DNA from 3 places in the Pseudoglutamicibacter albus genome. Region 2 is predicted to be linked to each of the others. Evidence: predicted binding sites of a transcription regulator. Region 2 holds the regulator's gene; each other region holds the start of a gene.
The links. Region 2 encodes LexA, which represses DNA repair genes until DNA is damaged. Its sites were predicted from a motif close to TCGAACANNTGTTCGA; they were not measured.

Region 1 (4,593 bases), 390 kb from region 2:
AACGTCTGCGACTGATGTGTAGGGGGCGTTGGCGCTTAAGCGTTGGGCTTCAGGGGTGCTGAGTCCGCTGACCAGTGTCCAGGACATGCGGATGCCAAGATCTCCGCGCACCCGATACCCGGGTACTGGTTCACTCGGTGTTTGGGCGTGTTCGGGGATGCGTTCAAGCTTGAAGGATGTACTCGAGGCGTTGACATCCAGCGGGAGTAGCGGGATACCGAGCCGGCGGGCTTCTGCGATGAGCAGCCTTTGCGGGTACATGCCCGGGTCGTGTTCGAATAGTGCGGCCATGAACGCTTCTGGGTGGTGGGTTTTCAGCCACGCGGATTGATATGTGGGGATGGCGAACGCGGCTCCGTGGGCTTTGCAGAATCCGAAGGAGCCGAAAGCGGCCAGGATGGACCATACTTCATCGATGACGTCGACCGAATACCCTTTCGTGAGCGCATCGCGCCTGAACGTTTTTTCGAAGACCGGTTCCCGCTCAGGGTTGCCGATCCAGCGCCGGTACACGTCAGCACGTGCGAGCCCGCACCCTGTCATGAGGTCGATGATGCGCAGGACTTGTTCGTGGAACACCACAACCCCGTGGGTTTCTTTCAAGATCGGGGCGAGATCCGGGTGCGGGACTTCCGTGTGCCGGAATCCGTGACGTTGTTCCAGGAACGGTTTGACCATGTCTGATTGCATCGGGCCTGGACGGAACAGGGAAATGTCGATGATGAGGTCGTTGAGTTCAGTCGGGGCGAGCTTCCCGATGAGTTCCCGCTGGCCTGGGGATTCGATTTGGAAAACCCCCAGCGTGTTGGTTGTCCGGATCATCTGGAAAGTGGCTTCATCATCGAACGGAATCCGGTCTAAATAGACCGAATCCGTTACCCCGTGTATCCGTTTGATTTCTTCGAGGGTGTAGGCGATTGCTGACTGCATCCGGACCCCGAGCACATCGAGTTTGATGAGCCCCATGTGGTCCATGTCGTGTTTATCGAATTGGCTCATAGCCAGCCCCATACCGGAGGGCTGGACCGGGGTCCGGTCTAATAAGGAACTGTCTGAAAGGATCACCCCGCACGGGTGCATTGAGATGTGGCGAGGCAACCGGTCAAGCCGCTCTGTGAGATCGACGAGTAAGTCCCACCGGTTGTTACCGGTTTGGCGTTCAGCTTCAAGCCGGTGCGCGAGCGGGGCGAGCTCCGGCATTTTCGCAACCGCGTCCCGCACGTTCGAGGCGTTCAGCCGCCACAGGCTCTTAGCTGCTCGGTCGATATCGTCGCTTTCCATGCCGAGCGCATAGCCTGCATCGCGGACCGCTCCCCTTGCCCTGTAGGCGTTCTGCATCGACATGAGCGTGGTGCGGTCTTCACCGAAGCGTTTGAACAGTTCCCTATAGACCGCGTGACGTTGAGCGGATTCAACATCCACATCGATATCCGGCAGGCTTGCTCGTTCCCGTGAGAGGAAACGTTCAAAGATCAGGTCATGTTCAAGCGGGTTCACATGCGATATCCCTAAGAGGTACACCACAAGGCTCGATGCGCCTGAGCCTCGCGCGGCGGCCCTGACCCCCATGCCGTGGATGATGTCGGTAGCCGCGGCGACGGTGAGGAAATAGCTTGCAAACCCGAGCTCTTCGATGATGCCCAGTTCATGCTCCAGGACGTCCAGGGCACGCTGACGCATCCGTTCAGCGCGCGCCGGTGAATGATGCAGAACAGCTTCGCCGCCTGGAGCGAATAACCGTTCGAGGCTCGCCAGGCACCGTTGCCGTAATTCAAGCATCGGGTTGTGCCTAATCCCGATCACGTGCGCCTCAGGAACAACCGGGGTTCCCCAGCCCATATGTTTGACCGGATCAAGCGCGCTCAGAGACGCACACCGTTGCGTTGAGCGCAGCAACTGCTCGGCCCCCTGGGACCCTAGCCCCGCGGCCGAGGCCAGCTCGGCAGCCACCTCGTGCATCTGGGCGCTTGGCTTGAGCCATCCTTGCCCGTTGACTTGCGGGCTCTCACCGCGGGCAGCGCTCACCGCGGGAACGGTGCCTTTCGGTGCGGTAACAGAACCTAGTGGGCTCATCAGGCGCACCGCGTCCACAACATCGGCGGTGGCGGCGCCGTCCGGGGTCGCATACCGCACCGCGTTCGTCACAACCGCTTCCATACGGCTTTCGCGGGCGGCTTTCCACATCCGTAGAGCATGCGCGTGGCTACAGCGCTGCCCGGGCCGGGACATGTGGCTCACCAGTTCTATAAACAACGCATCGGTATGGAGTGTGTCCTGCCATGCTTTAAGCCGGCGCCGCATGTGCGCATAGCGGCGACGATACGCGGCATGGCCCACATCCGAGTCAGGCCCTAGGAGCACACTGAGGCGTACATAGCCATCGGGCCCGAGTACTGCTTGGCGCACATCAAGCCGGCTCACCCCCACAATCCCGTGGGCTTCTCTCCCCCGCTGATGCGCTACCGACACGAGCCGAACCAGCGCCGAATACCCCTCCGAGGAACCACGGGCGAGCACAACAATCCGACCTGCAACGCTCACCTCGCCGGCACTGTTCACCCCAGCTGCGGTGCTCGCCCCGCCTACGATATTTTCTTCGTCTGCGATGCTCGCGCCAGAAACGCTCGTGCTTTCGAGCAGAGCAAGATCTACGCCCAGAATCGGGGTGACCCCATGCTCGATGCACGCCGCAACATGTTTGATAGCCCCGTATAGCCCGTCGCGGTCAGTGCACGCTAGAGCCCAAGCACCATCAGCTGCAGCCTGTTCCACTAACTTCTCTGGCCGGTCAACCCCGTAGTGGGCGCTATACGCGGTAGAAACATGCAGATGCGGGAAACCCACTTTTCCCTTCATACGCTTAAGCGACTGCCTTCTCTACGCGCTACGTTGTAAAGGCTGCGAAGGCAGTTCAACATTGATCAGCCGCCACCGGCCCGTTGCGCAGTGCTGAGAAACATACATTGTCTGCGGCTCAGAACTTGGATTCAACTGCACCTGCAACTGCCACACCAAATGATCAACAGTCCCGGGTCCAGAACCTTTAACGGCTCTAGGGTCCTCCTCCCACCAGGCCCTACGCTCAAACCACTTCACGGGCTCTGCGCACACCGTCCATGTGCGCCCTTGCCACAGCACGGCACTCGGCGCGCCCTGCTCGTCACAACGCAATTCCACAGATTGGGTGAACATACTCATGTTTCCTACTTCTCACCGGCCGCCTGTGAGCTGGCTCGGCCGCAACGCTGGATGTGCGGGGCCTGGGAAGCGGAACCTCACACAACGAGATTCGAACATGTGTTCGATAGGAAGACCTTAAGAATACCCCCTGACAGTTTGAACCGCACACCCGCCCTAACCTCTGCGCGCTTGCGTTACACACACGTTCTGCCCCATCGGAGACAATAGGGACCATGCCCCTTCAACCCCTCGATAGCGCTACCCCGACCTCTCCGGACAACACCCCTTCTCAGCAAGAAACCATGCCTGCCCCGCCGAGCCCTCTATACGAACGTCTCGGCTGGGACTCACTCGACGCCGCGCTCGCCGCGACCAGCCGGGCATCTGAAAGCCGTGGCGTTGCACTCGATCCACACCAGATAAGCGCAGCCCACACAATCCTGGGCTCGCACCGTTCGGGGGTCTACCTTGTGGGCGAGGTCGGACGCGGTAAGACCTGGCTCATCGACAGCATCCTCCGCAACGCCCCCGCAGCAACCCTGCGGATGCATTTGACCGCGTTCTTCCGCGCGTTAACCCACAGCATGCACACCAACGGGCACGCCTTCGCGCAAGCCGTCACCGACGTCGTAGCAGCCAACACCGTGATCTTCATCGATGAATTCCACGTCCACGATGTCGCCGACGCCGTCATGCTGCGCCGCGCACTCAGCATCCTCGCCGAGCACGACATCGCACTCTTCACAACATCCAACGCCGCGCCCGGTAACGGTCACGACGACCCCATGATCGCTGACGCGCTCGGCCCCGCAGCACGCCACATCCATGAAAACCTCGAGGTCCTAACCCTCACGCATCCACAGGACTACCGCGCGCTCCAACACCACACAATCCCGCCTCACCCAAACCAGCACCAGCCAAGCCCGCACCAAGCTACCGGCTTCGCAGCGGGCACCTGGACCATCGTCAACAGCCCCGCCTCATCCCCAGCCACCGGCACCACAACAGGCAACACCACAACAAGCAGCGCAACCATCCCGCTACCCGGGACTGCACGCACCCTGACCGTCAACCCCACCAGCCTAGACAGCACGGACTCAGAAAACGCCACACTAGACACAACCTGGGAATACTTATGCGAAGGCAGCATTTCCCCAGCAGATCTGCTCGCGCTCGCCGATGACTATTCGACCTGGGTCCTCCGGGAGGTCCCCGCGCCTGAAAGTATGACGCGCAACGCGATACAGCGGTTCGCGCACATGGTCGATGTGTTAGCCGATGCGGACATCCCGCTACACGTCTATGCCCCGGTCCCACCGGAGGAGCTTGCCCGCGCACCCCGCGGGCCGGTCTATCCCGAACGCATGTTTTCGCGCCTGCAGCTGCTGACACCGGTTGCTGACACGCGCCCTT
Region 2 (4,593 bases):
TCCGCCCCGATCTCGCTGATGCGCTTGCACCGTACGCGCAGACTAACGATGCGCAAGCCCACACGGCCGATGAGGCCCAGGCCGAGGCGACCGAAGAGGCGAACGAAGAGGCGAACGAATGAGCCAGGACGTTTCGGCTGGGTCCGAGCCAGAAAGCACCGCTGCATCTGAAACGGGTGCCGCATCGGAGGCTTCAACTGAGTCGGGTGAGCCCGCCGTTGAAGAGGTTGAGCGTCTGCTGACCACGGCGGTGGACAAGATGGGTGGGCAGCGCCGCGATGGTCAGCATGAGATGGCGCATTCGGTTGCGTACGCTCTGTCCACGGGTACGCACCTGCTGGTGCAGGCCGGGACCGGCACGGGTAAGTCGATGGCGTACTTGATTCCTGCGATCCGGCACGCGATCGAGGCGGATAAACCTGTAGTGGTTGCCACCGCAACGTTGGCGTTGCAGTCCCAGGTTGTGGGGCGCGATGTTCCGCGGCTTCTGAAGGCTCTGGAAGATGAACTTCCGCGGCCGGTGGACGTCACCCTGCTCAAGGGGCGGAACAACTATGTGTGCAAATATAAGCTCTCTGGCGGGTATCCGGAGGATGAGGACGCGGGCTCGCTTTTCGATGCGTCCCTGGCAGACCCGAATGCGGCCGAGGACGGCCCGACTTCGCCTTTGGGTCAGGAGATTATGCGCATCCGGAAGTGGGCTGAAGAGAGCGAGACGGGGGACCGGGATGAGCTGATCCCTTCGGTTTCGGATAGGGCGTGGCGGCAGGCTTCGGTGTCCTCGCTTGAATGTCTGGGTACCCAGCATTGTCCTATGGCGGAGGAATGTTTCACGGAGCGTGCCCGCGCGTTGGCCGCTGAGTCCGATGTGGTGGTCACTAACCACGCGATGCTCGCTTTTTCTGCGTTTGAGCAGCTACCGGTTTTACCGGATTTCGATGTTGTGATTGTGGATGAGGCCCACGAGTTGCAGGACCGGGTCACGAACACGTACACGCGCCCGCTCACCCACACCGCGATCACGCACGCGGCGCAGGGAGCTAAGAAGCACCTCAAGGTTGCGTCGAAGGCGTTATCTGATGCCGCTAAGGCTTTTGAGAAGTCTGTCACGAACATCCCGACAGGTCTTCAGCCGCGCGGTTTGACCGAGGCTCAACGTGCCGCTGTGATGCAGGTTTTCGAATCAGCGAAGGTCGTGATGGCGGATTCCAAACGCGAGGCTGGCGATGCGGCTCCGGATGGCGCCTGGCAGTCCGCGCGTTCCGCGGTGGCTCAGGTTGTTGAGCTGGCTGAACGTTTGTTGAACGCTGGTCAGGGCGACGAGGTTGTGTGGGCGGCCCGGCCCGGCAGCTTCGAGCCAGGGCGCGGCTATGTGGTTCCGGATGATTCTGAACCGGCGTCTTTGATGGTTGCCCCGTTGTCTGTTGCGATGCAGATGCGGGATGGCTTGTTCGCGGACCGGACCGTGGTTTTGACCTCGGCCACACTTGCTGTGGGTGAGGCTTTTGAGCCGGTTGCTGGCGGTTTGGGGTTGATGGGGCCGGAGGCTCCTGAGTGGGATTCGGTTGATGTTGGTTCGCCGTTTGAGTATGAGAAGCAGGGCGTGCTGTATGTGGCTCAGCATCTTCCGCCTCCAGGCCGCGGGGTCTCTGAAGCAGCTATCGATGAGCTTGTGGACTTGATCAAGGCTTCTGGCGGTGCGGCGTTGGCGCTGTTTTCTTCACGCCGAGCCGCTGAGGACGCCGCCGCTGCGTGCCGTGAACGTCTGGATGTGCCGATTTTGGTGCAGGGCGAGGCGTCAATGACGGAGCTGGTGCGGGAGTTCTCAGCTGATGAGCAGACTTGTCTGTTCGGGACGATGACGCTGTGGCAGGGTGTGGATGTACCGGGGCGGCATTGTCGTTTGGTGGTGATTGATCGGATCCCGTTCCCGCGCCCTGACGATCCTTTGATGACTGCGAGGACCCGTGACGTGAATGAGCACGGCGGGAATGGGTTCATGTCTGTTTCGGCGCATCACGCGGCGATCCGTTTGGCGCAGGGTGTGGGCCGTCTGATCCGTTCCACAGAGGACAGGGGAGTGGCCGCGATCCTGGATTCGCGGATGGCCACCCGTCGCTACGGTGCATATCTGCGTAGCGCGTTGCCACCGTTGTGGACCACAACTGACCGGAATACGGTTCTCGGCGCTTTGGGACGCCTGCGCGAAGCCAATAAGTAGCGCGGCGCTCATGGAAACGGCGCGGCGATACGGGCCCTGCGCTTAAGAGGGGTTGCCTGAACGGGCCTGCGCTTAGAGGGAGCGCAGCACGGATACGACGCGGCCCATGATTTGTGCGTGGTCACCCAGGATGGGTTCGTATTGCGAGTTCTGAGGCAGTAGCCACGTGTGGCCGTCGCGTTGACGGAAGGTCTTCACGGTGGCTTCGTCATCCAGCAGCGCTGCGACAATCTCGCCGTTCTGTGCGGTGTTTTGGCGGCGGACCACAACCCAGTCGCCATCGCAGATCGCGGCGTCGATCATCGAGTCCCCAGAGACTTTGAGCATGAACAGTTCGCCGTGCCCTACAAGCTGACGTGGCAGGGTCACGACGTCTTCAACGTGTTGTTCAGCAAGGATCGGTCCACCTGCCGCGATACGGCCGACGAGTGGGATCTCAGCCGAGTCTTCCCCGCCGCGAGCCTTGAACTGCGTGATGTTGGCGGAGTCGGTGGCGTTGGAGGATTGTGCGGTGCTGGCGGAGTCTGTGGTGTTTGGGAGTTTGGCTGCACCGGGCATTGGTGTGACCTCCGCTAGGCCGGCGCCTGTCGCTGCTCCGAGTGCGGCCGCACTAGCTGTGGTGGAGTCCTTCTGGGTCACGTCCAGGGTGGACGGATAGAGAACCTCGAGCGCGCGGGGGAGTTTGGGGTCGCGGCGAATCCAACCGAGCTTGTTGAGCTGCTGCAGTTGGTGTGTCACCGAAGACAGCGATTTCAACCCGACCGCGTCACCGATCTCACGCATCGTGGGCGGATACCCCTGATTCTCTAAGAAAGACTCGATGCACTTCAGCACAGAGCGTTGACGCGAAGTCAGCGGTTTCGAAGGGCGTGCGGGCTGGGTGTCCATCGACGGTGTATCGGTGCTCATTCGTTTCCCATCCTTCGTTTCCCATCCCTGGTTCGCTACCCATGGCCATCAATGTGTCAGGGGGTTGTTCTTGACTGTAATGACAGTCCACATCGGTAGTTACAGCCTATATGGCTTCGCCGCATATTCAAAGATATGTACGAAGACTATTGAGCAGATTCGGAGATGTGTGCTAGAAATATATCGAAGAGATGTTCGAATATATGTTCTGTTCGATGTCGGAAGGAATGGTCATGGTGGAAACCGTTGTCATGTCGAATACTGCTGAACGGCCCGTCAATTCTGATGAGCGCATTGTTAACACTGCTCATCACGAGCACGCATCACGTCAACGTATCCGTCTGACTTCACGGGGGCGGTTTGTGTTCTTCGGCCTGCCGACTATGGCTTTGGTCGTTGGCGTGTTTTTGATGCTCTCGGCCTTGCTTCAGCCTGCTCAGGCAACCACGGGTGAGCCGGTGACCGCGCAGGGGGATCGCTTGGTTGAGGTCACCGTTGCGCATGGAGATACCTTGTGGGAGCTAGCTGAGCACTATGCACCTGAACGCGATGTCCGCGACACGGTGGCTCTGATCCAAAAGCACAACTCTTTTGATGGAGCGCTCGTTCCGGGGCAGAAGCTCGTTGTCCCGGTCAGCTACTAACCCGACCTCAGCGTGAGTGGATGCGCAATAGGGCGACCCTAATTCGAGACGCCACTTAGCCGATCCCTAGACTTGAACCATGTCTCAGGATGCTATGCAACGGCTCAACCAACTTCCACTTAGGGATAACCTCCGTGGGCTCTCCCCGTACGGCGCCCCACAGATCGACGTTCCGGTACAGCTGAACGTTAACGAAAACACTCACCCGCTGCCACAAGACGTGATCGATGAGATCGCCGCATCCGTACGCGAGGCCGCACACAGCCTCAACCGCTACCCAGATCGGGAATTCACGGCGCTACGCACCGCACTCGCCGAATACCTCGGCCGCGGGCTCACCCCAGAAAACGTGTGGGCTGCTAACGGCTCCAACGAAGTACTGCAACAGATCCTGCAAGCCTTCGGCGGTCCAGGCCGAACCCTGCTGAGCTTCCCACCCACCTATTCGATGTACCCGCTGTTGGCGTCTGGAACAGACACCACATACATCGCCGGCCACCGCGCCGAGGACTACAGCCTCAGCGCGGAATCCGCGGCAGAACAAGTCCGCACACACAAACCGAACATCGTGTTCCTGTGCTCGCCCAATAACCCGACCGGGACCGGGCTCGAACTCGACGTCGTGCGCGCCGTCTATGAGGCCGGCGAAGAGTTCCAGACCATCGTCGTCGTTGACGAGGCCTACGCCGAATTCGCGCACGACCCAGACTCGACCGCCCTCACCCTGCTTGAGGGTCGGCAACGGTTGATCGTCTCCCGAACCATGTCCAAAGCGTTCGGGCTCGCCGGGGCACGGCTCGGCTACCTGGCGGCCGCACC
Region 3 (4,593 bases), 910 kb from region 2:
GCTGCCGGGAGCTTGTTCTGGCTTGATGGAGCCCGGGGTTGCCGCGCTCTTTTCGAGGATGTTCGCGTTACCCGGATCATCAGGGTTGGCGGCGTAGTGGATGCCGATGTCTTTGGCTGGGTCTTTCTCGCCGGTCACGTTGTAGTTGACGCGGTGGACTTTCTCACCCGTGCGGGTGCGCAGTTCCATACCGCGGGGGCTTCCGTTGGCCATGCCGGCGGACTTGTTCTCAACCAGGGTGAAGTCTTCGAGGTTGACCCCGTAATGCTTCGCGAAGTCTTCCGCGCTCAGGTTGTCGTTAGGCCCGTTTTTGATCCATACGACCACGGTTTTACCCGGCTCAACCACCGCATCGTGCGGTTCCATCGGCCATTCAGCGGAGTTAGTGATGGTGAGGTCGTTGAGGATATAGAGGTAGTGGAGCTGGTAGTCGCGCAGGTTGATCGCGGTGTTGGTGGGGTTGTAGATCTCAATGAACTCGTATCCATCCGAGCCACCAACGTTGGTCGAATCCGGGACGAGCTCCGTGATCAGCAGCTTGCCGAGGTTACCTGCCGCCGGGGCAGGTTCCTTGCTCGGGTCAGCAGATTCCGAAGGCGACGCTGAACCCGACGGCGACTCCGACGGGCCGTCGGAAGAGGACTCGGATGGCTGCTCGGACGCAGACTCGGTTGGTTCCGTGGTCTCAGCTGGGGATTCAGCATCCGTTGGTGCTGCCGATTCGTTCGGCTCTGCTGGCTGGCTCGGCTCTGCGGTCTCGCCGGGTTCTGCAACATCGCTCGGTTCGGCGGTTTCTGTTGAGGTGAACGCTCGGGTGAGTTCTTTACCTTGCGAGTCGGAGATGCGAAGGCCGAACGTCTTCTCTACCTTGCTTTCCAGGCCGTGCGCGATCTCAACACGGGCTGAGTCTTTGAGCTTCCACGCTTTCTTGAAAGCCGCGATGTCTTCCTGCGTTGCCTGTGGCTTGCCGGAGGCCTTGGCGCCGTCGCGTGCCTCAGCGGATGCCTCGCCAGCCGCTTCGGAGGCGTTCTCGCGTTGCGGGGTCAGCCACAGCACAACCTTCTCGTTAGGTTTGATGGTGACGGGCGCATCGACCTCAAGCTCAACATCGTTGGCCGTCTTTGTGGTGTCTTCGGTGATATAGCTGAGGTTGAGGCCGTCTTTACCGATCGTGACTGGCTTAGAGCCGGGGTTGGTCAGCTCGACGAAAGGGTAGTCGCGCGTCGTGGTGTTGTCGTTGCCGCTATCGAGTTCGGTCACGGTGAGCGGCGCAGTATCTGCGTCTGGCTGGACGAGCTGATCAGCCCGCAGCGTGTGTGCGGCGCTGCTTGCTGCCGATGCGGTGGCCGGCGCGAGGATGGGCGCGGATGCGAGCGAGAAACTTAAGACCGCTGCGGCAAGGACCTTGTTGGTGTTGCTGTTGCGGCGAGAGGTGAACCTCGAAGGTTTCATGTCCTTCACTTTCGGGTGGAGTGTCAAGGTCAGGGACACTCCAAGCTCTACAGAACCAACGCAACAGGTCAGTGAATCGGCCGTGATGGTTAGGGAACACGAGTATCCCCGCCGGTCACAGGGTTTTAACGTGAACGCAACCTGCACTCGCCGAGGTGCAGCCGCCGGAGCTTGTCCGCCGCAACGCAGCCCGCACCCGCCGGTACGCGTCCGGCGTCTATCTGTCCGGCGCCACGTAGAATGGTGGGCGTGGCTCTTACTATTGGAATCGTTGGGCTCCCGAATGTGGGCAAGTCCACTATGTTTAACGCTTTGACCCGTGCTGATGTTTTGGCGGCGAACTATCCGTTCGCGACGATCGAACCGAACGTGGGTGTGGTGCCGCTCCCGGATTCGCGCCTGCCGCAGCTTGCGGAGATTTTCGGTTCGGAGAAGATCCTGCCGGCAACCGTGTCTTTCGTTGATATCGCTGGCATCGTGAAGGGTGCGTCCGAGGGGGAGGGGCTCGGTAACCAGTTCCTCGCGAACATTCGTGAGGCGGACGCGATCTGCCAGGTGACCCGCGGCTTCCAGGATTCCGATGTTGTCCACGTCGCTGGGGAAGTTGATCCGGCATCGGACATTGACGTCATCACCACTGAGCTTGCCCTGGCGGACCTGCAGTCTGTGGAGAAGGCGTTGCCGCGGCTGCAGAAGGAGCTGACGAACAAGAAGGTCAGCAAGGCCTACGTTGAGGCGGTTGAGCAGGCCGAGAAGATCCTCTCTGATGGCCGCACCCTGTTCTCTGCCCGCGATGAGGTGGATCTGGACGAGCTGAAGCCACTGCAGTTGCTGACCGCTAAGCCGTTCATTTACGTGTTCAACCTGGATGACGATGGGCTTGCGGACGAGGAGCTGAAGGCTTCGCTTGCGGAGTCGGTTGCGCCTGCGGTTTCGGTGTTCTTGAACGCCCAGTTTGAGGCGGAGCTTGCGGAACTTGATGAGGACGATGCGGCGGAGATGCTCGCTGACGCTGGCATTGAGGAGTCTGGTCTGGAGCAGCTTGCGAAGGCTGGCTATGAGGCGCTTGGTTTGCAGTCGTATTTGACGGCGGGCCCGAAGGAGACGCGTGCGTGGACGATCAAGCAGGGTGCTACCGCGCCTGAGGCGGCCGGCGTGATTCACACGGATTTCCAGCGCGGGTTCATCCGTGCCGAGGTTGTTTCGTTCGACGACCTGATCGCGGCGGGCTCGATGCAGGCCGCGAAGGCCGCGGGCCGTGTGCGTCTTGAAGGCAAGGAATACATTATGCAGGACGGCGACGTCGTCGAATTTAGATTTAACGTTTAGTCGAGTTCCGGTTGGACCTCACGGTTGCATGGCCTCAAACACTCTGTCGGCTGTGAAATGATGCTGGTGGGCGTGTGCGTCTGCCAGCAGATTCATCGTAGTTGCATTCGTGAGGGAAAGGCTGAATTGTGAGTTGGAAGGGGCCGACTGCGTTTTTTGCGGCGTGGGTAATCCACGACCTCGAAGAGGCGTTCGCGTTTCCTGCATCCTGCGATCGTCTCGCGGATCGAACTGGTATAGAACAACTCAGAATCACGCCGCAGCAATCGTGGATCGCCGTGGGGCTGATGGGAATGCTGGTGGCGGCGGCGTGTGGCCGCGGCGTGCGCTCTACCGGTAAGTCGGCGACCTATCGGGCAGTCGTCGCCGGGCTGGAAGCCCACGTCGTGACTCACCTCGGCGGTTCAGTCGCGCAGCGTGGTTACACCGCCGGTGTTGCGACGGCGGTGCCGATCATGCTCCCCGGGGCACTCATGGCGCGTCGAGAACTTCAGCGGGACGGGTGCGAGCTGCGGTTCCGTGACACGGTCAACGGCGTCGCATTGCTCCTGCCCGCTGCCCTAGTATGCCAGGTGGTAGCACGACTGATCCGTCGGGTGTCCGCGGTCAAGAACTGACCGGAAAAGCAAAAAACGGCATGTCGTGCGAGGTTGGTATCCACGGCGACGTGGTCGAGTTCAAGTTCAACGTTTAACGCGAGGCGTTAATGACGTTTCGCGTTATTGGGGGGAGGAGGTTGAAGAGCGCTGTCTCTAACTCCGGTTTTCGTTCGGCCTCGGCCCATTCCGCTACCTCGTGTGAAGAATCTGCAAGTGGTATCGGGCCGTTGAACTATTAGGTTCACCCACAGTTCCCGTGCCTGCACGCATCGAGAAGGACCAGGTGGTGAACTCGAATGACTCGCCTGGTCCAACGTGTGTATGCTCGGCGCGTGGTTTAACCCTTATAAGACTTGCCGGTCACAGCCTCAGCGTTTCGCTCGTGCAGCCCGCAGGCCGTTCAAGATCACGATGACTTCGGCGACTTCGTGTACCAACACGACGGCGGCCAGGCCCAGCACACCACTGATCGCCAGTGGCATCAACACGATGATGATGACCAGAGACAGCACGATGTTCTGGTTGATGATCCTGCTGCCTCGGCGGGCGTGCTGCAGCGCCTGCGGGATCAGCCGGAGGTCGTGGCCGGTGAAGGCGACGTCAGCGGACTCGATCGCGGCGTCGGAGCCGGACGCTCCCATCGCGATGCCCACCGTAGCGCCCGCCAGTGCCGGCGCGTCGTTGATGCCGTCGCCGATCATCGCCGTCGGCGTCTTGGATGAGAGTTCGGCGACGATGCTTGCCTTGTCCTCCGGGCGAAGCTCGGCGCGCACGTCGTCGATTCCGGCGATTTCAGCCAGCGCCCGGGCGGTGCGAGTGTTGTCACCGGTGAGCATGCTTACTTCCACATCGTTGGCGTGCAGGGTCTGCACGGCCTCGGGCACCTCGGGCCGCAGCTCGTCGCGGACCCCGATCGCCCCGGCAAGGGCGTCATCGACGGTGACAAGGACGCAGGTCTGGCCCGAGGACTCCATGCGCTCAACGTCTGCCTTTAGTGGCCCGGCGTCGATCCACCGGGGGCTGCCCACCAGCACCCGTCGACCTTCGACGGTGCCGCCGATGCCATGTCCGGCTTCCTCGCTGATGTCCTGGGCGGCGGGCGCTTCGGGCCCCGCCGCCGCGATCGCCGCGGCGAGGGGGTGCGTTGATTGCTGCTCAACTGCCGCCGCGAAAGCAAGCACCTGCGCCCGATTGAATCCGTCTGCCGGGACCA

Region 1: J2S67_RS04200 (DUF6504 family protein) is a predicted target of LexA. The motif match lies at 3,290-3,305, and genes of this name have one in related genera.
Region 3: J2S67_RS06470 (HXXEE domain-containing protein) is a predicted target of LexA. The motif match lies at 2,816-2,831, and genes of this name have one in related genera.

What each region holds. Positions count from the first base shown of each region.
Region 1 covers NZ_JAVDXX010000001.1:958,428-963,020, forward strand. Annotated here, with positions in the region: gene dnaE (DNA polymerase III subunit alpha) at 1-2,856, opposite strand, end outside; gene J2S67_RS04200 (DUF6504 family protein) at 2,878-3,198, opposite strand; gene zapE (AFG1/ZapE family ATPase) at 3,414-4,593, shown strand, end outside.
Region 2 covers NZ_JAVDXX010000001.1:571,730-576,322, forward strand. Annotated here, with positions in the region: gene hflX (GTPase HflX) at 1-122, shown strand, start outside; gene J2S67_RS02450 (ATP-dependent DNA helicase) at 119-2,221, shown strand; gene lexA (transcriptional repressor LexA) at 2,294-3,130, opposite strand; gene J2S67_RS02460 (LysM peptidoglycan-binding domain-containing protein) at 3,364-3,774, shown strand; gene J2S67_RS02465 (histidinol-phosphate transaminase) at 3,854-4,593, shown strand, end outside.
Region 3 covers NZ_JAVDXX010000001.1:1,480,390-1,484,982, reverse strand. Annotated here, with positions in the region: gene J2S67_RS06480 (lamin tail domain-containing protein) at 1-1,452, opposite strand, end outside; gene ychF (redox-regulated ATPase YchF) at 1,702-2,781, shown strand; gene J2S67_RS06470 (HXXEE domain-containing protein) at 2,910-3,398, shown strand; gene J2S67_RS06465 (heavy metal translocating P-type ATPase) at 3,749-4,593, opposite strand, start outside.